Regions from separate parts of the Pantoea sp. B9002 genome, predicted to be linked through region 1. Evidence: predicted binding sites of a transcription regulator. Region 1 holds the regulator's gene; each other region holds the start of a gene.
The links. Region 1 encodes LexA, which represses DNA repair genes until DNA is damaged. Its sites were predicted from a motif close to TNCTGTATGTACATACAGNA; they were not measured.
Positions count from the first base shown of each region.

Region 1 (7,461 bases):
ATCGCTGCCACCCAGTTGCAGCGCCAGCGGATGCTCTTCCTCGCTGTAGGCCAGATAGTCGCCTTTACCGTGAATGATCGCGCCGGTCGTCACCATTTCGGTGTACAGCAGCGTGTCACCGCTCAGCTTACGATGAAAATAACGACAGTGACGATCGGTCCAGTCGAGCATTGGGGCGATGGAAAAACGTTGCGAGGAGAAAGTATCGGTCATGAAACGCAGTAAATCCGCAGTAAGTTAAGTGATGAGAAACTGCGCAATCATATCACAGCAAAACGGGCGGCACAGCCGCCCGTTATCAGACGGGGAATTAGAAGTTAAATCCGAGCTGCAGCATCGCACCCACAGTATTGTCTTTACCCACAGAACCGGCCAGATCCAGATGGACAGTATTGTTGAACGGTGACACACCCAAACCGGCGGTGAACACGTCGGTATCAGTTGACTTCAGATCGGCGCGATAACCGGCACGCAGCGCCAGCCAATCCAGCACACGATATTCCGCACCCACGCCGGCATATTGGCTGGTGTCTTCCGATTTGAAGCGCTTGGTTTCAGTCAGATCAACATCACCCGCCAGCGTGAACGGCCCGTTATTCCAGGAAAGCCCGGTAGTGACCAGCGGACGAATTTGATAAGTATCGCGGTAACCGTTCACTTCTTTGGTGTCGATATCACGCGAGATCAGGTTTTGTCCGGTCACGCCAAAGGTCCAGTTATCACCGAAATCCGTTGCGATACCGGCATCCATGTTGAAACCGGTATCGCTGCTGCGGTAGCGGCTGCTGTTGATGTCGCTCTTGTCGTAGTTGTAGATACTCGCGGTGTAGTTATACAACCAGGTTTTCTGCAGCTTTGGCGTCACGCCGACAGAAACCGGATGGCCGGCAATCGAGAACTCATGCGCGACAGACACACCATAATCGGTGACTAACGCTGCCAGCCCATTGGCGCTAGAACGTAAGTTATCTTCATCACCCGGCACAGGTACTCTCGTGCCATTGGCAACCGCGCGCAGGTAGGCAATATCGCTATCCGCCACATTGGCACGCACAATCGCAGTGCCATATGCCTTGGTGACAAAGGCAAAAGGTAAGGTTTCATTCGGGACGGTGACGGCCACGGCCACACCGGCTGTCGCGTGAGCTTTATTACCACGCAGATCGCTGAGCTGGTTAGCCATATCGCCCGCGGCGGCCTTCAGTTGCGGGTAACCATTGAGGTAATCCTGAAAGGTTAGGTTATCGATTACGTCCTGATAGCGATCGACGGTATCGGTAATGTCGTCGACGCGATCGATCATTTTGTCTTTATCGGTAACCTGTGCACCGGCTGATGGAAGAATGATGCTGACGTTGTCTTCAGGCTGCGCCTTGGTCATCAATGCTGGGTTAGCCAGCACCGCGGAACTCCAGGTGGAAGAGGCTACGCCGGTACCGCCCATTGCGTCGTTACGCGCGTCGTACCATGTACCTGCTGCCAGAGCTGAGGAAGAAAGAAATACTGCATTCAAACCAACAAGATAAGCTACTTTTTTGTGCCTGAATAATGTCTTCGCCATGAGCCTGCCATCACCTTTGAAAAGTCGCTGAATCACTCACCGACTGAAAGTTTAGTTAGCCGCTATTCTGAACCCTGGCTAACGCTTCATTGCTGTGAATTAAAAGGAAATAGCACTGCTATTCGTAGAATTGGACGCTTACGCGCCATTCCGCTGTGTTTTTATGCAGAAAAATTAACAGTGAGTAAATTGATACCAGAAATTACTTAAGACCTTTTGAACCATAGACGCTAACCCGGTGAGTTGCAAAGCAAAATCCGTGTAGCCGTTGCGCTGCCTGGCCGGACACATTTTGCAGGCATAACGGTTACAGCAATATTTATGGGAAAATGACGAAGGTAATCTATTGATTGAGGGGAATTTTCTTAGGGATTTTAAGGACAATAAGCAATCACAGCAGCGTAAAAATTTGTGTGATAAAATAACATCACCTGCAACCCGGAGAATGCTTATGTCAAACCTCACGCCAGAACAACTTCTTACCCAGGCTGAATCACTTTGCCTTGATCGCGGCGTGCGCCTCACCAATCAGCGCGCCGAAGTGTTGCGCTTAATGGCAGAGCAGAATGGTTCGATAAGCGCTTACGATTTGCTGGATCAACTGCGAGTCAGTGAACCCCAAGCAAAACCGCCCACCATCTATCGCGCGCTGGATTTCCTGCTGGAACAGGGATTTATTCATCGCGTAGAGTCGAATAACAGTTACGTGGTTTGCCATCATTTTGATGAGCCAGCACATACTTCAGTGATGCTAGTGTGTGACGGTTGTGCGGCAGTTAGCGAAAAACAGGCTCATGGCGTGGAAAAGACCATTGCTGCATTAGCGGATCAGGCGGGATTTTCTCTGCGACATACCGTGATTGAAGCACATGGCCTGTGTGAGAATTGCGCAGAAGTGGCAGCTTGCACGCATCATGAAAGCTGCGAGCATGACCATCAAGTCGAGAGTAAAAAGCGGGTAAGAAAATAGGGAGGCACGTCCTTGTGCCGGGCCAATCACTACGCTAAATGATTGGCGGGTAGGAGCATCATCCGTGAAGTGAGATTACCAGCGGTAATCTTTATTGGTTGTTTCCCAATCTTTTACTTCTTTCTCGGCCTGGTCTTTACCATAACCGTAGCGTTCCTGGATTTTACCAACCAACTGATCGCGTTTACCTTCGATCACGGTAAAGTCGTCATCGGTCAGCTTGCCCCACTTCTCTTTAAATTTGCCTTTGAACTGCTTCCAGTTTCCGCTCACTTCGTCTTTGTTCATAATAATCCTCCACTACATCCTGAGTGAGATAGATATATTGCCTGCTTAGCTGGCGATATACCCAGACAACGCGCTACTCATGTGCGCCGTATAAGGTAATTGTAGTAGCCGCTTCGCAGTTTGCAGAGAAATACAGATTAATCTGTAGGTTACGCTTCGCTTATTCAGGCGTTGAACCAGCTATCGCGCTGCCAGTGGCCACGCCAGATCAGCCACAGCGTCAGCCCACGTAACGCCAGGAACACCGTCACCGCCAGCCATAAACCGTGATTACCGAGCCACGGCAGCGTGAGCAGCGATAGACCGTAGCCGATCGCCGCCATCACCATGCTGTTACGCATCTCACGCCCGCGCGTCGCGCCGATAAACATGCCATCCAGCAGATAGCACCAGACGCCAACCAGCGGCAGAATCACCTGCCAAATCAGATAGCGGTCAGCCATGTCACGTAGCGCTTCCAGTGACGTCAGCATTGCCACAATCTGCGGACCGGTAAACGCGTAAATCAGCGCAAAGATGGCGGCGACGAAGCAAGCCTGCCGACAGGCCGCATGCCAAATCAGCAACAGTCGGCTGCGATCTTTTGCGCCAACCGCTTCACCCGAGCAGGCTTCAACCGCGTAGGCAAAACCATCCAGCGCGTATGCGGTGAAAGTGAGGAACATCAGCAGCACCGCATTGACCGCCACCACATCCGGGCCAATGCGTGCGCCAAGAATGGTGAGCGACGCGAAGCAGATTTGCAGCATCAAAGAGCGCAGCATAATGTCGCGATTGAGGCGGAATAGCCGCGCCGCATCGCCGCGCCAGCTGCTTTTTAGCATTGCGAAGTGGATACCGCGCATTTTCAGCACACGCGCCACCATCCACAAACCCACGCCCAGCGTGACATATTCTGCCAGCGCGGTAGCCGCCGCCGCTCCAGCCACACCCCAATGCAGTTTGAGCACGAACAGCAGATCAAGCAGGATATTCACCAGATTGCCGATGATCAGCAGCACCATCGGTGCCCGCGCGTACTGCACGCCCAGCAGCCAGCCCAGAATCACCAAATTGGCCAAGGTTGCCGGCGCACTCAGCCAGCGAATCTCAATGAATATTTTTGCCTGCTGCTGCACTTCCGGGCTGCCACCCATCAAAGCTGCCGCCAGGCTGCTGACCGGCGTTCGCAGCACCATAAACAGCACACCAAAAACCAGTGCAATCAGTAGCGGTTGGGTTAAGGCGCGCGCCAGCGCAGTTTTGTCATTGGCACCAAATGCCTGAGCGGTGAGTCCGGTGGTGCTCATACGCAGGAACAGCAGAAGCATAAAGATGAAGCTGGTTGCGGTTGTGCCCACGGCGACGCCACCGAGGTAGATCGGGCTATCGAGATGACCAATAACGGCGGTATCCACCACGCCCAGTAATGGGACGGTGATATTTGACAGGATCATCGGCAGCGCTAGCCGCCAGAGTGTTTTATCTGAAGAGGAAAACAGCTGCATCAGCCCATTCCGTTGTGTGCGGTAATCAGCGTAATGGCGCCAGCGTGAGCCGCAGAAAGAGTCACAGAGAAGTAAAACAGCAGACTGCGGTCAGCGCAAACACGCACCGCCGCAGTTGAGGAGGATCAGAAACTGATCAGAGCCACTCGCCGTTGCGCACAATCCCGACAGCTAAACCTTCAACGGTTAGCGACTGCTCACGTGTATCAACAACAATCGGCTGGAAATCGGTGTTTTCCGGCAGCAGATGCACAATCGCGCCCTGCTTTTTCCAGCGTTTAACCGTGACTTCATCATCAATGCGCGCCACGACAACCTGGCCGTTACGCACTTCCTGCGTTTTATGTACCGCTAACAGATCACCATCCATAATGCCGATATCTTTCATCGACATGCCGCTCACGCGCAGCAGGAAATCGGCGCTCGGTTTGAAGAGATTAGCATCCACCTGATAGTGGGCTTCGATGTGTTCCTGTGCCAGCAAAGGTTCACCGGCAGCGACGCGGCCAATCAGTGGCAGCCCTTCGCTCGGTTCTTCTTCCATCAGCAAACGAATCCCGCGCGATGCGCCGGAAACAATTTCAATTACGCCTTTACGCGCCAGCGCTTTCAGATGCTCTTCAGCAGCATTGGGCGAGCGAAAACCCAGTTGCGCAGCAATTTCCGCACGCGTTGGCGGCATGCCCGTCTGGTTAATATGGTCGCGAATCAGGTCATAGACCTGTTGCTGCCGTGCAGTTAACGCTTTCATCCCGCCCCCTGGTTGTTTATACAGTCGCTGTGAGTATATACAGGTATTCGCGAAATGAAAACCGTAACAGAGGGAAAAATCAGCGGTTTGATGAATCTGGAATCCCTATCTCAAATGCGTCCAGAGCAGCGCGATCCAGACGAACAGAGCCAGTAAGATAGTCAACAATACGGCAGCCGAACCCATATCTTTGGCGCGGCCCGCGAGCGGATGTTGCTCCTGCCCGATGCGGTCCACCACCGCTTCGATAGCGCTATTAAGGATCTCAACGATGATAACCAGCACTACCGAGCCAATCATCAGGATGCGGGAAATGGTATCTACATCCAGCCAGCAAGCCACGAGAATGGCCACCAGCCCGGCAATGGCTTCCTGCCGAAATGCGGCTTCGTGCTGCCATGCGGCACGCAGGCCCTGCCAGGAATAACCGGCGGCTTTCACTATTCTTACTAAACCGGTGACGTTATTTGCCATGTCTATGGAACCCTTGAACTATTTTGACGTCAATGTGTGGGCAGTATGAGGCGGCAGAGCCACAGACCTTCGCTGCGCTTTCTGGTATGCTTGCCGCGCTTTGCTAACAAGAGGCTTAAAGTTGTCTATGTCAGGTTGGCGTAAACTCTATTACAAATTATTGAATTTACCACTCTCTATTTTGGTAAAAAGTAAGGTCATTCCGACCGATCCTGTCTCTGAACACGGGATCGATCCGACACGTCCGGTGATGTATGTTTTGCCTTATGATTCAAAGGCTGACCTGCTCACACTGCGTGCTCAATGCCTGAAACATGATCTGCCCGATCCGCTGGCTCCGCTGGAGATCGATGGCACCTTGCTGCCGCGCCACGTGTTTATTCACGATGGCCCACGCGTCATTCCCTATTTCGTGGCCAATCCCGAATCGGTGAAGCTGTTCCACGATTATCTGGATTTGCACCGCAGCAACCCGCAACTCGATGTGCAAATGCTGCCGGTCGCGGTGATGTTTGGTCGCGCGCCGGGACGTGAAACATCCGGTGAATCCACGCCGCATCTGCGCGTGCTCAATGGCGTGCAGAAGTTCTTCGCCATTTTGTGGCACGGCCGCGACAGCTTTGTGCGCTTCTCGCAAACCGTTTCGTTGCGCCAGATGGCGACCGAACACGGCACCGATAAGTCGATTGCACAGAAGCTGGCTCGCGTGGCGCGTATTCACTTTGCCCGCCAACGTCTGGCCGCTGTCGGTCCGCGTCTGCCTGCGCGTCAGGATCTCTTCAACAAGCTGTTACAATCCAAAGCGATTGAAAAAGCAGTAGAAGATGAAGCGCGCAGCAAAAAGATTTCGCATGAGAAAGCCCAGCAGAACGCCATTGAAATGATGGAAGAAGTGGCGGCGAACTTCTCGTACGAAGCGATTAAAGTCACTGACCGCGTGATGGGCTGGCTGTGGAGCCGCTTGTATCAGGGCATCAACGTTCATGGCGGTGAGCGCGTGCGTCAGCTGGCGCAGGATGGTCATGAGATTGTCTATGTGCCCTGCCACCGCAGCCACATGGATTATCTGCTGCTCTCCTACGTGCTTTATCATCAAGGCCTGGTGCCGCCGCACATTGCTGCCGGTATCAACCTGAACTTCTGGCCAGCCGGCCCGATTTTCCGTCGTCTGGGCGCGTTCTTTATTCGTCGTACCTTTAAGGGCAACAAACTCTATTCCACCGTGTTCCGTGAATATCTCGGCGAGCTGTTTAGCCGTGGTTACTCCGTTGAATACTTTGTGGAAGGCGGACGTTCGCGTACCGGTCGTTTGCTGGATCCGAAAACCGGCACCCTATCAATGACGCTGCAGGCAATGCTGCGCGGCGGCAGCCGTCCTATCACCTTCGTGCCGATTTACATCGGTTACGAGCACGTGATGGAAGTGGGCACATACGCCAAAGAGCTGCGTGGCGCGGCCAAAGAGAAAGAGAGCTTCCTGCAGATGGTGCGCGGCTTACGTAAGCTGCGCAATCTGGGTCAGGGCTACGTTAACTTCGGCGAACCGCTGCCGTTGATGAACTACCTGAACAAAAATGTGCCGGAATGGCGTGATGCGATTGACCCTATCGAACCGCAACGTCCAGCCTGGATGACGCCCGCCGTGAATGACATTGCGGCGAAGCTGATGGTGCGCATCAACGAAGCCGGTGCAGCCAACGCCATGAACCTTTGCGTCACCGCACTGCTGGCGTCACGTCAGCGTTCACTGACCCGCGAACAACTGATTGAGCAGTTAGAGTGCTACACCCAACTGCTGCGCAATGTGCCCTATTCGCCGGAAGCCACGGTGCCTGATATGAGCGCCGAAGCGCTGCTTGATCACGCCATGGGCATGAACAAGTTCGAGACCGAGCAAGACAGCATTGGTGACATCATCATTCTGCCGCGC
Region 1 covers NZ_JACAPA010000002.1:37,532-44,992, reverse strand. The annotation lists gene dusA (tRNA dihydrouridine(20/20a) synthase DusA) at 1-213, opposite strand, end outside; gene traF (conjugal transfer protein TraF) at 311-1,561, opposite strand; gene zur (zinc uptake transcriptional repressor Zur) at 2,013-2,531, shown strand; gene HX773_RS00925 (CsbD family protein) at 2,607-2,819, opposite strand; gene dinF (MATE family efflux transporter DinF) at 2,984-4,306, opposite strand; gene lexA (transcriptional repressor LexA) at 4,443-5,057, opposite strand; gene HX773_RS00910 (diacylglycerol kinase) at 5,163-5,531, opposite strand; gene plsB (glycerol-3-phosphate 1-O-acyltransferase PlsB) at 5,659-7,461, shown strand, end outside.

Region 2 (7,461 bases), on a different contig from region 1:
TCGGCAAATTCGTCGACCAGCACCACGATATAAGGCAGTTTTTCCAGCACCGGCGGTGTGGTGTCCATGCTATCGCCCGGCTTCCAGAACGGATCGGGAATCGGTCGGCCCATCGCCGCAGCCTGCTCAATCTTCTCGTTATAACCGGCAAGATTACGCACGCCCAGCGCAGACATCAGCTTATAGCGACGCTCCATTTCACCGACACTCCAGCGCAGCGCATTGGCCGCATCTTTCATGTCGGTAACCACTTCGGTCAGCAAGTGCGGAATGCCTTCGTAGACAGACAGCTCGAGCATTTTCGGGTCGATCATGATAAAGCGCACTTCTTCCGGCGTAGCTTTATACAGCATGCTGATGATCATGGTGTTAACGCCCACCGATTTACCGGAACCGGTGGTACCGGCAACCAGCAAGTGAGGCATTTTCGCCAAATCAGCCACAACCGGCTGGCCAGCAATGTCTTTACCCAACACCACTGCAAGCGGTGACGGGTTTTCACGGAATTTAGGGCAATCCAGTACTTCGCGCAGATAAACGGTTTGACGATGTTTATTTGGCAGTTCAAGTCCGACGTAAGGCTTGCCAGGAATCACTTCCACCACGCGCACGGCAACCGCAGACAGAGAACGCGCCAGGTCACGCGACAAGTTAGAAATACGAGAAGCTTTAACGCCTGGCGCTAAATCGAGTTCGAAGCGGGTAATGACCGGACCTGGCGAAATACCTACAACTTCCGCCTTCACACGGTAATCGGCCAGGCGCGCTTCAACCAGCCGCGCGGTTTGCTCCAGCGCAAACATATCCACCGGCTCTTCTTCTGCTGGTGGTGACGTGAGCAGATCCAGCGTGGGCAGCGGCGTAGAAGGTTTTTCCAGCGGCTGTTCATGGCGAACCAGGAACGGATGGAACAAGCTGTCCTGCACCGGCGCAGCAGGTTTCACTGGTGCAGGCGGCGCAGAATAGGCTTCCTGTTCCGGCGACGACCATGGGCTGGATTCAGCACTCAACGACGGTAATGACGCTGGCTCAGGCGCAGCAGGTTGCTGCCACGGCGCGGGCTCTTCCGGCTCTGGCGCTGCAGAGAGGGTAAACAACGGCTCGCTTGGGCTGTCGTCGACCAGATCTTTCATTGGCGAAAAATCAAAGGCAGACGATGTATCCAGATTAAAGACCGGCGCTTCCTTCACTTCAGGTTCGTAGCGTTGCTGCTGCTGATCGGCGAACTGACGTGCCAGTTGAGCCTGCTGCAATGCATCCTCATCATCAGGTTCAGACGCATCCTGCCAGCTTTCACCGTAACGATTCTGCTGCTGTGACGCGAAGGCTTCACGCAACTGCGCCTCTTGCAGCTCAACATCTTCTTCCTGTGGAGGAACGCTGTAAGACGCAGTGACTTCCGGCTGTTGCTGTTCAGCATCTTTAGCCTGCTCTTCAGCCATGCGCTGCGAAGGCAACTTAATGCCGTACGACGCTAACTCGCGTCGTGTTGGCAACTTAACTTTGTTTGGACGCGGCAACTCTGGGCCAATGCCCTGCTTCACCTGTGGGTTGTAATCACGCTCAGGTACGATATCGAAGGCAGGCGAATAAGCAGCAGATGATGTCGCTGCTTTGACTGCGCCCGCGGCCAGTGAAGCGGCGGCGAGACTGTTTAAAGGTGCAGAAGATGGAGCGGCATCCTGCCAGTTGCCCATGCTTGGGCCCTCATCGTCATCAGCCGGCGAAAACGGTGAAGGTGCCGGTTCACCTGGCATCTCGAAACGATAGTGCGGAGTAGAAGGCTGCGCGATCGGTTCTGGCGCCGCAGCGACAGGCTGAGGAGCCGGGGTCGCCTGAGCCGTAGCTTCGGCCATACGCGGCATTGCGTCGGGTTCCGCAGATGCGGCTGGAGCAGCCTGCATGGCAGCTGGAGTTTGCTGTGCGGCTTGCGTGGTAACCGCAATCGCAGCGGCAGTTGCCGCACTCGCCTTCGCCAGCAGCGGATCGTCGCCCAACTCTGCAGCAACGGGTTCGCTCACCTTGCGCGGCTTAGCTAACAAGACATCATCGTCTTCATTAACAGACTGTGCAGCATGCATCGGAGGTGACACCTCATCAGCGTGCTCTTCGTCGTCGTACTCTTCTTCCTGCCAGGGTTCGTCATGTCGTGAACGGTTGCTGGCAAAGGTCAGAACACCCATTACCACGCCGCCGATCTTCTCAGCAATCGTCAGCCATGACCAACCGGTGTAAAGCGTGATGCCGGCTGCCCAAACGCACAGCAGCGTCAAGGTGCCGCCAGCCGAACTGAACCACGGCGCCATCGCATTGCTGACCAGGCTGCCAATGACGCCGCCGGAAGCAAAATACCAGATGTCATCTACGTTGAGCGCGGCCAGACCACAGGTCGTTACCACCAAGGCCAGCACGCCAATCAGGCGTAAACCAACGGCAAAGTAGTCGATGTAATCCTGACGATCGCGTTGGCGGAAGGTGATCCAACACAGACCAATAATGACGGGAGGAATGGCGTAAGCCATCACGCCAAAGATGAACAATAGCGTATCGGCCAGCCATGCGCCGACGCTGCCACCCAAATTATGGATAGGTTCGTGCCATGCGGTTTGTGACCAGCTTGGATCTGAAGGGTTAAAACTAACCAGCGACACCATCAAATAGATGGCGAACAAGGCCACAAGAATGAGCAACGCTTCCAGCAGACGACGTCCACTGCTCAGCGGTTGTAACGAAACATCTTTATCTTCTGTATATTCCTGGCTCAAGAGAACTCTCCAGGTGCCTGTAAATTAAGAAGGCAACAACGTCGGGCATGCCCGACGCTGGTCCTGTATGAATTCACAGGAGTGTACCGAAATCCTGCAAGCTTTGCACCTGCCCTGCACTACCGGGTTTTGATCACCAGACGATTGCTCTGTTTGACCTCTTCCATCACCACGTAAGTACGGGTGTCGTTTACGCCCGGCAGACGCAGCAAGGTTTCGCCCAGCAGTTTACGATAGGCGGACATATCCGGTACGCGGGTTTTCAGCAGGTAGTCAAAGTCACCGGAAACGAGGTGACATTCTTGAGTTTCCTCAAGTTTTTGCACAGCGGCGTTAAATTGTTCAAACACATCAGGCGCACCACGATTCAGAGTAATCTCAACGAAAACCAGCAGTGAAGCATCCAGATAATGCGGATTGAGCTGCGCGGTGTAGCCCAGAATGAAGCCTTGACGCTCGAGGCGACGTACGCGCTCAAGACAAGGAGTTGGCGATAATCCAACACGTTTGGAAAGCTCGACATTGGAAATTCGACCGTCTTTCTGCAGTTCATTCAGAATATTTCTGTCGATACGATCTAAATCTTTTCCGGGGCGTTTCTTATTGTCTACCATTATTATTGTCTCTCTTAATTCCTTCCCTTTACCTGCCACACCCTGAAAACGCTCATTGTTCAGGGCCTTACTGAAGTGAAGACCATAAGCCTGTGCAGTAACGCGTCCATCCGTATGACGCATGTTGTCTGTCCACATCATGCGTCACTACCAATGTCAGGCTGAGTTTATTCGGCTAAAAAGCCCAAAACAGAAATGAAATTCTGTTTTGAATCGCTAAATATTCTCTGCTTCTCCCAATGTTTTCGCAAAAGCGCAGGCGATTGTCAAAGTAAAACATCCAAATTCAGTACAAGATGCCAGATAGAGTTCTGGGTTGCTGTTTTTAAATGAGAATTTTTATGCTGCTGCACCACTAATTGCCGAGCATTGCCCCCTTTTGGCGCAACGGGCGTGCAGAATTTGCACTCATCGTCTACGCCGCTCGCAGTGATTGTTAACAAAATTGCTGAAGCCTTTTTTTGCGGCGTTAATTTCCCTACAATCAAAAACTATGTTGTCAGAAAAAAATTGAGGAACGCATGAGTACGGCCAAACACAGTAAGCTGCTCATTCTGGGCTCCGGCCCTGCCGGTTATACTGCTGCGGTATATGCAGCGCGCGCTAACCTGAATCCGGTGTTAATTACCGGGCTGGAGAAAGGAGGTCAGCTCACCACCACCACTGAAGTGGAGAACTGGCCAGGCGATGCAAACGATCTGACCGGTCCAGCGTTGATGGAACGCATGCAGGAGCATGCCGAGAAATTCAACACCGAGATCATTTTTGACCACATTCATACCGTCGATTTGCAGAACCGTCCGTTCCGTCTGGTCGGCGACAGCGGTGAATACACTGCTGATGCGTTGATCATCGCCACTGGTGCATCGGCGCGTTATCTCGGCCTGCCATCAGAAGAAGCGTTCAAAGGCAAAGGCGTATCTGCTTGTGCGACCTGCGACGGCTTCTTCTACCGCAATCAGAAAGTTGCCGTGATTGGTGGGGGCAACACCGCCGTTGAGGAAGCGCTTTATCTGGCTAACATTGCTGCGGAAGTGCATCTGATTCACCGTCGCGATAGCTTCCGCGCCGAGAAAATCCTCATCGACCGTTTGATGGAAAAAGTGCGCAATGGCAACATCGTGCTGCACACTGACCGCACGCTGGACGAAGTCGTTGGCGATCAAATGGGCGTGACGGGCTTGAAACTGCTGTCTACCAAAGGTGAAGCGGCTGAATCACTGGACGTTGCTGGCTTGTTTGTCGCCATCGGCCACAGTCCAAATACCGCAATTTTTGATGGTCAGCTGGATTTGGAGAATGGCTACATCAAAGTGCAGTCTGGTCTGCACGGTAACGCCACGCAAACCAGCATCCCAGGCGTGTTCGCTGCCGGCGATGTGATGGATCATATTTATCGTCAGGCCATTACCTCTGCCGGTACCGGCTGTATGGCTGCGTTGGATGCGGAACGCTTCCTCGATGGACTGGTTAAAAACGATAAGTAAGTTGTTAATAACCTGATCATAATCGCTAAAAGGCGGCCAGTTTTGGTCGCCTTTTTTGTTACCTGCGTGCTACAGTTCACGCGCCCGATATTGCTGGGTTTTCATCCGGGATTCACATCTCTTTTGAGTTACCAAACGGCATCGCATGAACAAATCACGGCAACAAGAACTTCTCCGCTGGCTTCGTCAGCAACGTCATCACGGTGCGCGCAACTTGCGTGCGGCTTCGCTGTTGGGTTTTGCTGGCGCATTGGTCATTATCGCCCAAGCCTGGTTACTGGCTTCGCTGCTGCAAAATCTGCTTGTCGCGCAGCAGCCGCGCGCATCGCTGCTCACCGATTTTCTGTTGCTGCTGCTGTGCTTTGTTTTACGCGCCGGATTGCATTATGCCCGTGAAATGGCAGGACATCGCGCTGGCGTTGCCATTCGCCGTGCGCTGCGTCAGCAAGTTCTGGATCGACTCAATGCGCTCGGTCCCGCCTGGATTCAGGGTAAGCCAGCAGGCACTTGGGCTACGCTGCTGCTCGAACAAATCGAAGAGATGCAGGAATACTACGCGCGCTATCTACCTCAGATGTCGCTGGCACTCTTTATTCCGTTAGCCATTTTGATCGCCATTTTCCCGATTAACTGGGCGGCAGGATTGATTCTGCTGGTCACCGCGCCGCTGATTCCCCTGTTTATGGCGATGGTTGGCATGGGCGCTGCAGATGCCAACCGCCGCAATTTTGTTGCTCTCGCCCGGCTAAGCGGTGATTTTTACGATCGTCTGCGTGGACGTGAAACGCTGCGCCTGTTCTATCGCGGCGCTGCAGAGAAAGAAGCGATTGCCGCCAGCACCAGCGATTTTCGTCAACGCACCATGGAAGTGTTGCGCCTGGCGTTTCTCTCTTCCGCCGTACTGGAGTTTTTTGCCTCACTGGCGATTGCCGTTGTCGCGGTCTATTTCGGTTTCTCATATCTCGGCGAACTGAATTTTGGTCATTACAGCACCGGGGTAACGCTGTTTGCCGGTTTCCTGGCACTCATTCTGGCGCCTGAATTTTTCCAGCCGTTGCGCGACTTAGGCACCTTTTATCACGCCAAAGCGCAAGCGATTGGCGGAGCTGATGCGCTGGACCAGTTTCTACGTGAAAGTCCCGATCCAAACGAAGAGCACGCTTCTCGCGAGCTTTCCCTTGCTGCGCCGCTGCATATTCAGGCGCAGAATTTGGTGGTAATGACCGCTGGAGGTGAAGCGCTGTCTCAATCGCTCACTTTCACTCTCGATGCCGGTAAACGTGTGGCGTTGGTAGGACAAAGCGGCGCAGGTAAAACCGCGCTGATGAACGTCTTGCTGGGCTTCTTGCCTTATCAAGGTTCACTGCAGGTTAATGGGCAGGAGCTGCGTGATATCAGCCGCGATAGCTGGCAACAATATATTGCATGGGTTGGCCAAAATCCCCATTTACCCGCGCAAACGCTACGCGAAAACCTGCTGCTTAATAGCCGCATCGATGACGCTACGCTCATGTCGGTTCTGCAGCGCGCGGGCGTCGATGAGTTTTTAGATCGTCTGCCGCAAGGATTAGATACCCTTTTAGGCGATGGCGGCGTTGGTCTTTCCGTCGGTCAGGCGCAGCGCATTGCCGTGGCGCGAGCCCTGCTTAAACCTGCTCAATTACTTCTGCTTGATGAGCCCGGTTCTGGGCTTGATAGCCAAAGTGAGCAACATGTCATCAGCGCACTGCAGCAGGCAGCTACCCAGCAAACCACGCTAATGATTACGCACCAACTTAACGATCTCGCGAGTTGGGATGAAGTGTGGGTGATGCAGGCGGGGCAACTGGTGCAACAAGGTCATTGGCAGCAGCTGATTGAACAAGATGGCCCCCTGCGCGAAATGGCGCAGCATCGTCGAAAGGAGATCGCATAATGAACGCTTTATTGCCTTTCCTGCGCCTGTTTAGCCGTCATCCATGGCGTTTAGGGCTTGGCATTATTCTCGCCATCATCACCTTGCTTGCCAGTGTTGGATTGCTGACCTTATCCGGCTGGTTCCTTGCCGCCTCTTCGCTGGCGGGCGTAGCGGGACTTTACACGTTCAACTATATGTTGCCCGCAGCCGGCGTGCGTGGCGCGGCGATCACGCGCACGGCTGCGCGTTATTTTGAGCGTCTGGTGAGCCACGATGCCACCTTCCGCGTGCTGCAACATTTGCGTGTGTTCACCTTTAGCAAACTCATCGCACTATCGCCGGAACAGTTGGCTCGTTTTCGTCAGGGCGAGTTGCTCAACCGTTTTGTCAGTGACGTGGATACACTCGATCATCTCTACCTGCGAGTGATCTCGCCGTTAATCGGTGCAGCAGTGGTGATTGTGGTGGTCACCTGCGGTTTGGCGCTACTGGATGTACCGTTAGCTTTGCTGCTCGGCGGCATTATGCTAATGACGCTGTTGCTCATGCCGCCGCTGTTCTGGCGGCTTGGCACCTCAGCCGGACACCAAATCGCCCAGCATCAGGCCAGCTGGCGCATGCAATTGACGCACTGGATTACGGGCTTGTCTGAGCTGAAGATTTATGGTGCAGCGCAACGGTGGCGCGACCAACTTGAT
Region 2 covers NZ_JACAPA010000009.1:138,113-145,573, forward strand. The annotation lists gene HX773_RS06460 (DNA translocase FtsK 4TM domain-containing protein) at 1-2,765, opposite strand, end outside; gene lrp (leucine-responsive transcriptional regulator Lrp) at 2,885-3,379, opposite strand; gene trxB (thioredoxin-disulfide reductase) at 3,901-4,866, shown strand; gene cydD (cysteine/glutathione ABC transporter permease/ATP-binding protein CydD) at 5,012-6,781, shown strand; gene cydC (cysteine/glutathione ABC transporter ATP-binding protein/permease CydC) at 6,781-7,461, shown strand, end outside.
Region 2: a site for LexA is predicted at 2,827-2,846, ahead of HX773_RS06460 (DNA translocase FtsK 4TM domain-containing protein). Genes of this name have one in related genera too.

Region 3 (7,461 bases), on a different contig from region 1:
GTTGATGTCTGCCAGCACAACCTGGCCGGTTTCGCCCACCAGACGTGAGAATTTTGCCGTGAGATCGCCGGTACCACCCGCCAAATCCAACACGCGCTGACCGCGGCGCACGCCGCTGCTGTCAATGGTAAAACGCTTCCAGACACGATGGATGCCAAACGACATCAAATCGTTCATCAGGTCATATTTTGCCGCGACGGAGTGAAACACGTCCGCGACTTTATCGGCCTTTTCGCTTTTCGCGACGGTCTGGAAGCCAAAATGGGTAGTTTCCTGCTGTGATTCATCTGCCATCGGTTTTACCTGTTCCACAAACAATTCTTGCCGAAGTGTATCAGAGTCGCGCTACACGAGCACGCGACCACCGTGCTATTCGTTGATGCGGCGCAGCGACTCGGTTGTTGGATCTGCAACGTTTTCATCCTCGGTGCGATCGTCTGCCCAATCTTCATCCGCCTCTTCCGGCTGCGCTTGTTCAACCAGCTGCGGATTAATCGGGCGTTTGATCTCCACGCCAAGCGAGCGGAAGGCTTCACTTTGCGCGATCAGATTGCCGCGCCCTTCTGACAGCTTTTTCATCGCCTGATGATAGCTTTGCTGCGCTTTGTCCAGATTGTGGCCGATGCCGCTCATGTCATCGACAAACAGCCGCATTTTGTCGTACAGCCGCGTTGCCCGATCGGCGATGCGCTGTGCGTTGCGGCTTTGATGCTCATAACGCCAGAGATTATTGATAGTACGCAGCGCCACCAGCAAGGTGGTGGGACTGACCAGCATGATGTTCTGCTGTAACGCTTCGCTGATCAGCTCGGGCTGGCGATCGATCGCCAGAAGAAACGCCGGTTCCACCGGGATAAACATCAGCACATAATCCAGAGAGCGTAAACCGGGCAATTGTTGGTAATCTTTACGGCTCAGCAGGCGAATGTGTCCGCGCATGGCGCTAACGTGTTCCTGAATCGCCTGCTCACGCGTGGCTTCATCGTCGGCGTTGAAGTAGCGCTCGTAGGCCACCAGCGTCATTTTGGCGTCGATCACCACATCTTTACCCTGCGGCAAACGCACGATCACATCCGGTTGCATCCTGCCCTGCTGTTCCAGCTGCACGCTAACCTGCGTTTGGTATTCGTAGCCTTCACGCAGGCCCGACGCTTCCAGCACGCGGGCCAACACCACTTCGCCCCAGTTTCCCTGAATTTTATTGTCGCCTTTCAGCGCTTTAGTGAGATTGACCGCTTCCTGCGCCATCTGTGCGTTGAGTTGCTGTAGCTGGCGAATTTCGTGGGTCAGCGTGTGACGCTCTCGCGCTTCGAGGCCAAAGCTGTCGGTTACCTGACGGCGGAAACCGTCCAGCTGTTCACGCAGCGGACCAATCAGGCTGTTCAGGCTTTGACGGTTTTGTTCATCGACGCGCCGTCCGCTGTTTTCGAAGATGCGATTGGCGAGATTTTCAAACTGCGCGCTGAGGCGCTGTTCGCTGTTGGTCAGCAGTCGCTGCTTCTCTTCTGCACCGTAGCGTGTCTCTTCAAGACGAATGGTCACTTCCCGCAGTTCGGCTTCCTGCGCGCTGTTCACTTCCAACTGGTTTCGCAGTTCCCGGCTGAGTTGTTCACTTTCGCCGCGCCAGTAATCAAGCTGTTGCAAACGTTCCTGCGCACCGCTCAGCGCACCGTGAAGCTGGCGCATCTCCTGTTCGCGTTGCTGAATTTGCTGCTGTAACTGTTCGAGCTGCTGCTGTTGACGCTGCTGCGCCTCTTCAAGCAGGCGACGCTCGGTGGTGAAGCTGGCGTGCTGATGGCCGGCGCGCAGTTGAGCAATGATCCAGCCAATGCCCAAACCGGCCAGCGCCAGCGCGCCGCAAATGATAAGTTGCTGATCCATAATCCCCCCGCGGATCGTCTCGCTGAGGGAAAAGGTAGAGCTCTACTGTATGAATGTCCAGATTTTTTTCCCTTCATACTTCAAGCCGCAGATGCGTTGGCTGCACGTTCTCACCCCAGTCACTTACTGATGTAAGCTCCTGAGGATTCGCTCGCTTGCCGCCTTCCTGCGACTCGAATTATTTAGGGAAAACGTTTTCTACTTAAAGCGCTTTTACGGTTAGATCGCCGGCTTTCCATGCATCAATCAGGAAGAATGGCATTGGCAACACCCACTCTTTTTCATTCTGGATTTTGGCCGGATAGGTCCAGCTTTTACCGTCGTAAGTGATCTCAACCTGCTGCCAACCCTCTTTCGCGTTTTCAATCTGGCCCGCCATGCTAGCAAAACCGGCGTTGCTGCCGACGTGGAAGCTGTCGGTTTGCCAGCGAATCGGCTGATGCGCCGGCCACGCTTGCGCCTGATGGAAACGGAAAATATCGTCATGATTCAGGATGCTTTCACGTACCGTTGGCCACAGCGCCACTTTGAGGAAGTACTGATCGGTAAAGCGTTCGCTGCCTTCATACTGCGCGATAAAGTCACGCATCTGCTGCTCAACGTTGTGGAACACGCCGTGGCAGCCGCCCCACATGCCCGCCAGCAGCAGCTCGGTATGCGAGAAGTAATCGCGCATATGATGGAACCAGTAAGGCGAATTCAACCAGGCTTCTACCGCCACCACTTCACGCTCGGAGAGCAGCGAATCCGCGTCACGCACGATATAGCGTTTGACGCTGGTATCGTCCATCACCAGGAAGCGCCACAGCGTTGGGAAGATGGTTTTCTCGTGCGACATATCCACCAGTTGGGTGTTAGGCTGCGCCAGGCGCTGCCAGACGTGCTGCGGCACGCTGTCGTCAAGATAGATGCGGCAGATCCAGTCAGGATAGAGCTCGCGCGCCACTTCGATGTTTTTAATCAAGGTTTCGCAGTAGCGTGGCTGGCCGCCATACAGGCTAAAGGAGATGATATTTTCTGCCGGATTACTGCGGTTGATCGGCGGCGGTGTGTCAGAAGGGAACGCTACTTTCGGCCCTTTACTGAAGGTCACATCGGATTTCTGCAGCGATTCGAGGCCGTAACGCGCCACTTCATCTTCTTTATTCAGCCAGCCGCACACTTCGGTTAATCCATCCAGCCAGGTTTCCGATGCCTGGGCACGCTGCGCAGCCGGAGCCTGATAGATTTTCTGGTAAATTTTATAGGATTTTTTGTGCTCGCCCACACGCATTAGAGTTAACGCGTAGTCGCTCAGCACCTGCATATGATTAGGCAAGACGCGCAGCACTTCTTCACAGCACTGACGCGCAAGAGGATAGTTATTTGCCGCCATCGCCTGGCGAAATCTCGCTGCTACACCTTCAACGCGTGATTGCGCAGTAGCGGGATTATTCATGAAATTAGGACGTGAGACAGAAACCATTTTGCGCATAAGAAATTTCTCAGTAGCTGCTGAAATTGCGCGCATTCTAATCAGGAAATTACAGAGTTTCCTATAAGCCTGGTCTCGAATTCATCCCTGGCTGGCGCACTAAATTAAGCGACGCGCGGCTTCAACCACAATTTTCACCGCATCACTTTCGGTCTGCTTCATGGTCGCGGCATCCGGGATCTCTTTTTGCGTACGGTTCACGATGACGCCAGCCACCATGCCGGCACGCAGTCCCTGACTGGCGCACATGGTTAACAGTGTAGCGGATTCCATCTCATAGTTAAGGACGCCCATTTGCTGCCACTCTTCCATTGAACCCTGGAAGCGATTCACTACGCGACCGGAGAAGGTATCGTAGCGTTCCTGGCCTGGATAGAAGGTGTCAGATGAGGCGGTAATACCAATGTGGGTTTTCGCGCCGCACGCTTCTGCCGCTGCCACCAGCGCGGTGGTGCAGGTGAAATCAGCCACCGCTGGGAACTCCATCGGCGCAAAGTGCAGGCTGGCGCCGTCGAGGCGTACCGATGCGGTAGTGACCAGCACATCGCCAACATTAATATGCGGCTGGATAGCGCCGGTGGTGCCAACGCGCAGGAACGTGCGCACGCCGAGTTGTGCCAGCTCTTCAACCGCAATTGACGTTGAAGGTCCGCCAATACCGGTGGAGCACACCACAACCGGTTTGCCATCCACTTCAGCCAGATAGGTGGTGAATTCACGGTGTGAAGCCAGATGCTGTGGGTTGTCCATCAGCGCGGCGATTTTCTTCACGCGCTCAGGATCGCCAGGCACGATGGCCAACGTGGCTCCTTTCAAATCAGCTTTGGTGATGCCAAGGTGGAAAACGTCAGACTGGGCCATAACAGACTCCTGATAATTGGGGATGAGCGCGCCACTCTACGTGAGCAGGCGGTATAAATATGTGACTCAATTCACCATCGATAATGAAACTTACATTATCAGAAAAACATTATGTGATTTACATCACACATTGGCGCTGTGCAATTCTGAATTGCTACAAGCGGTGCTGTGTAAGTGTTGGTGGCAATGTTAATAGAGAAGCAGCACACGTGAAAAAAATCCCTCTGCACCCTACGCCAGCCTTGCTTCACTTCGCCAGGCTATAGTTACGTGATTGCGCATTTGCTAGCACGGAGAGAACAATGAAAACCGAAGACAATATGGCACAAAAAACGGCACCCGGCGGCTTTGCACCGGCCGTTCAGCCCACCGCAAGCAGCACCATTATTACCAGCAGCGACGCGATTCATGCTGGCGAGACCTCGGTTCCGAGCCAGGGCGAGAATCTGCCCGCTTATTACGCCCGACCAAAAGAGTATCAAGGGACCTTGCCGGTTGTGTTGGTGGTGCAGGAGATTTTCGGGGTGCACGAGCATATCCGCGATGTCTGCCGCCGTCTGGCGTTGGAAGGTTATCTGGCGATCGCTCCGGAACTCTATTTCCGTGAAGGCGATCCCAACGATTACCACGACATTCCCACGCTGTTCAAAGAGCTGGTGAGCAAAGTTCCGGATTCGCAGGTGTTGTCCGATCTCGATCATGTGGCCAACTGGGCCACGCGCCACGATGGTGATATCCGTCGCCTGGCGATTACCGGTTTCTGCTGGGGCGGACGCATTAGCTGGCTGTTTGCCGCGCACAATCCGCAGGTCCGCGCGGCGGTGGCGTGGTATGGCCGTTTAGACGGTGAGAAGACGCTGAAGCAGCAGAAGCACCCGATCGATATCGCGGTGGATCTGAATGCGCCGGTGCTAGGTCTTTACGGTGGTCAGGATGAGAGCATCCCGCTGGAGAGCATTGATAAGATGCGACAGGCGCTGCATGCCGCCAATGCTAAAGCGGAGATCGTGGTGTATCCGGATGCAGGACATGCTTTCAACGCGGATTATCGTGCGAGCTATCACGCCGATTCGGCCAAAGATGGCTGGCAACGCATGCTGGCGTGGTTCGCGCAGTATGGCGTAGCGCCGAACGCGTAATAAAAAGGGGCGCGTATGCGCCCCAATTTCCTTCTCAACCACTAAACCGTTTCACCCCGCAGGTTTTGCGCCGCTTTTACCATGTTCGCCAGCGCCTGACGGGTTTCCGTCCAGCCACGCGTTTTCAGGCCACAATCCGGGTTAACCCACAGACGCTCTTCCGGGATGCTCTGCGCTGCTTTACGCAGCAACTCTTCCATCCACTCCACGCTCGGCACGTTCGGCGAATGAATGTCATATACGCCCGGACCGATTTCGTTGGGATAGTCGAACTCCTTAAAGGTATCCAGCAGATCCATATCGGAGCGTGAGGTTTCGATAGTGATGACGTCCGCATCCAGCGCAGCAATCGAGTCCATGATGTCATTAAACTCGCAGTAACACATGTGGGTGTGGATCTGGGTTTCATCCTGCGCCACGGCGGCATTAAGACGGAACGCATCCACCGCCCAGGTCAGATATGCAGCCCAATCGGACTGATGCAGCGGCAGGCCTTCGCGCAGTGCCGGTTCATCAATCTGAATAATGCCGATACCGGCTTTTTCCAGATCTTCCACTTCGTCACGCAGCGCCAGCGCAATCTGTTTGGCGATGGTTTCACGGCTCACATCTTCACGCGGGAACGACCAGCAGAGAATCGTTACCGGACCGGTCAGCATGCCTTTCACCGGTTTGTCGGTCAGCGACTGCGCGTACTTCGCCCACTCAACGGTGATGGCTTGCGGACGGCTTACGTCGCCGATGATAATTGGTGGTTTAACGCAGCGTGAGCCGTAGCTCTGTACCCAGCCGTTTTGGGTGAACACGAAGCCGTCGAGGTTCTCGCCGAAGTATTCCACCATGTCGTTACGCTCTGCTTCCCCGTGCACCAGCACGTCGAGGCCCAAACGTTCCTGCTCAACAATCGCCTGTTTGATGTGTTCGGCGATGCCAGTGCGATAGTTACCACCGTCGATGTTGCCTTTTTTGAAGTCGAGGCGCAGGCCGCGAATTTCGGTGGTCTGCGGGAATGAACCGATGGTGGTGGTCGGCCACGCTGGCAGGTTAAAGCGGTTACGCTGCGCTTTGGCACGCTCGGTGTAGCTGCTGGCACGTTCAACGTCTTTCGCCTGAATTTTCGCCAGACGCTCGCCGACGGCGGCATTGTGAACGCGCGTGGAGTTGGCTCGCGCACGAATCGGCGCGCTCCACTCGACCAGCGAAGCGGCATCATTGTTGTTCAGCGCATGACTCAGCAGTGCAAGCTCAGCGCACTTCTGCAGGGCAAAGGCGAACCAACTTTTCACCTCTTCATCGAGTCGGGTTTCCACGCTCAGATCGATTGGACTGTGCAGCAACGAGCAAGATGATCCGATCCACAACTGTTGGCGCTGACCCACCAGAGGCTGCAGACGCGCAAACCAGCTGCTGAGATCGGCACGCCAGACGTTACGTCCGTTGATCACGCCGACGGAGAGCAGCCAATCCGCGGGAATCTGCCTGTTCAACTGTTGGATGTCGTCTTTGCCGTGAACCAGGTCAACGTGCAGACCTTGCACCGGCAGCGCTTTGATCACGTCGAGGTTCTGGCCGATGCTGTCGAAATAGGTGGTGAGCAGCAGTTTGCTTTCGCCCTGCAGCGCGGCGTAAGCCGGTTTGAAGGCATCGCGCCACACTTGCGGCAGTTCCAGCGCCAGTGCTGGCTCATCAATTTGTACCCATTCGATACCGCGTTTTTTCAGTTCAGCCAGCACCTGTTGGTAAACCGGCAGAATGTCTTTGAGCAGTGACAGGCGATCGAACGGCACACCTTTCACTTTACCCAGCCACAGATAGGTAACCGGCCCCAGCAGCACCGGTTTAATCTTGTGCCCGAGCGCCAGCGCTTCATCAACTTCGTCCAGCAGTTGCGTCCAGGTGAGTTTGAACTGCTGGCCTTGAGTGAATTCCGGCACCATGTAGTGATAGTTGGTGTTGAACCATTTGGTCATTTCCGCCGCCGCCGCCGGTTCACCGCTTGGCGCGCGGCCACGGCCAAGGCGGAACAGCGTGTCGAGATCGACCGAGCCATCCTGGTTTTGGTGGCGTGCTGGCACATTACCCAGCAGCAGGCTGGTGGTAAGTACG
Region 3 covers NZ_JACAPA010000053.1:57,861-65,321, reverse strand. The annotation lists gene ubiE (bifunctional demethylmenaquinone methyltransferase/2-methoxy-6-polyprenyl-1,4-benzoquinol methylase UbiE) at 1-294, opposite strand, end outside; gene rmuC (DNA recombination protein RmuC) at 370-1,881, opposite strand; gene HX773_RS22560 (tetratricopeptide repeat protein) at 2,084-3,355, opposite strand; gene udp (uridine phosphorylase) at 3,455-4,216, opposite strand; gene HX773_RS22550 (dienelactone hydrolase family protein) at 4,519-5,355, shown strand; gene metE (5-methyltetrahydropteroyltriglutamate--homocysteine S-methyltransferase) at 5,397-7,461, opposite strand, start outside.
Region 3: a site for LexA is predicted at 1,925-1,944, ahead of rmuC (DNA recombination protein RmuC). Genes of this name have one in related genera too.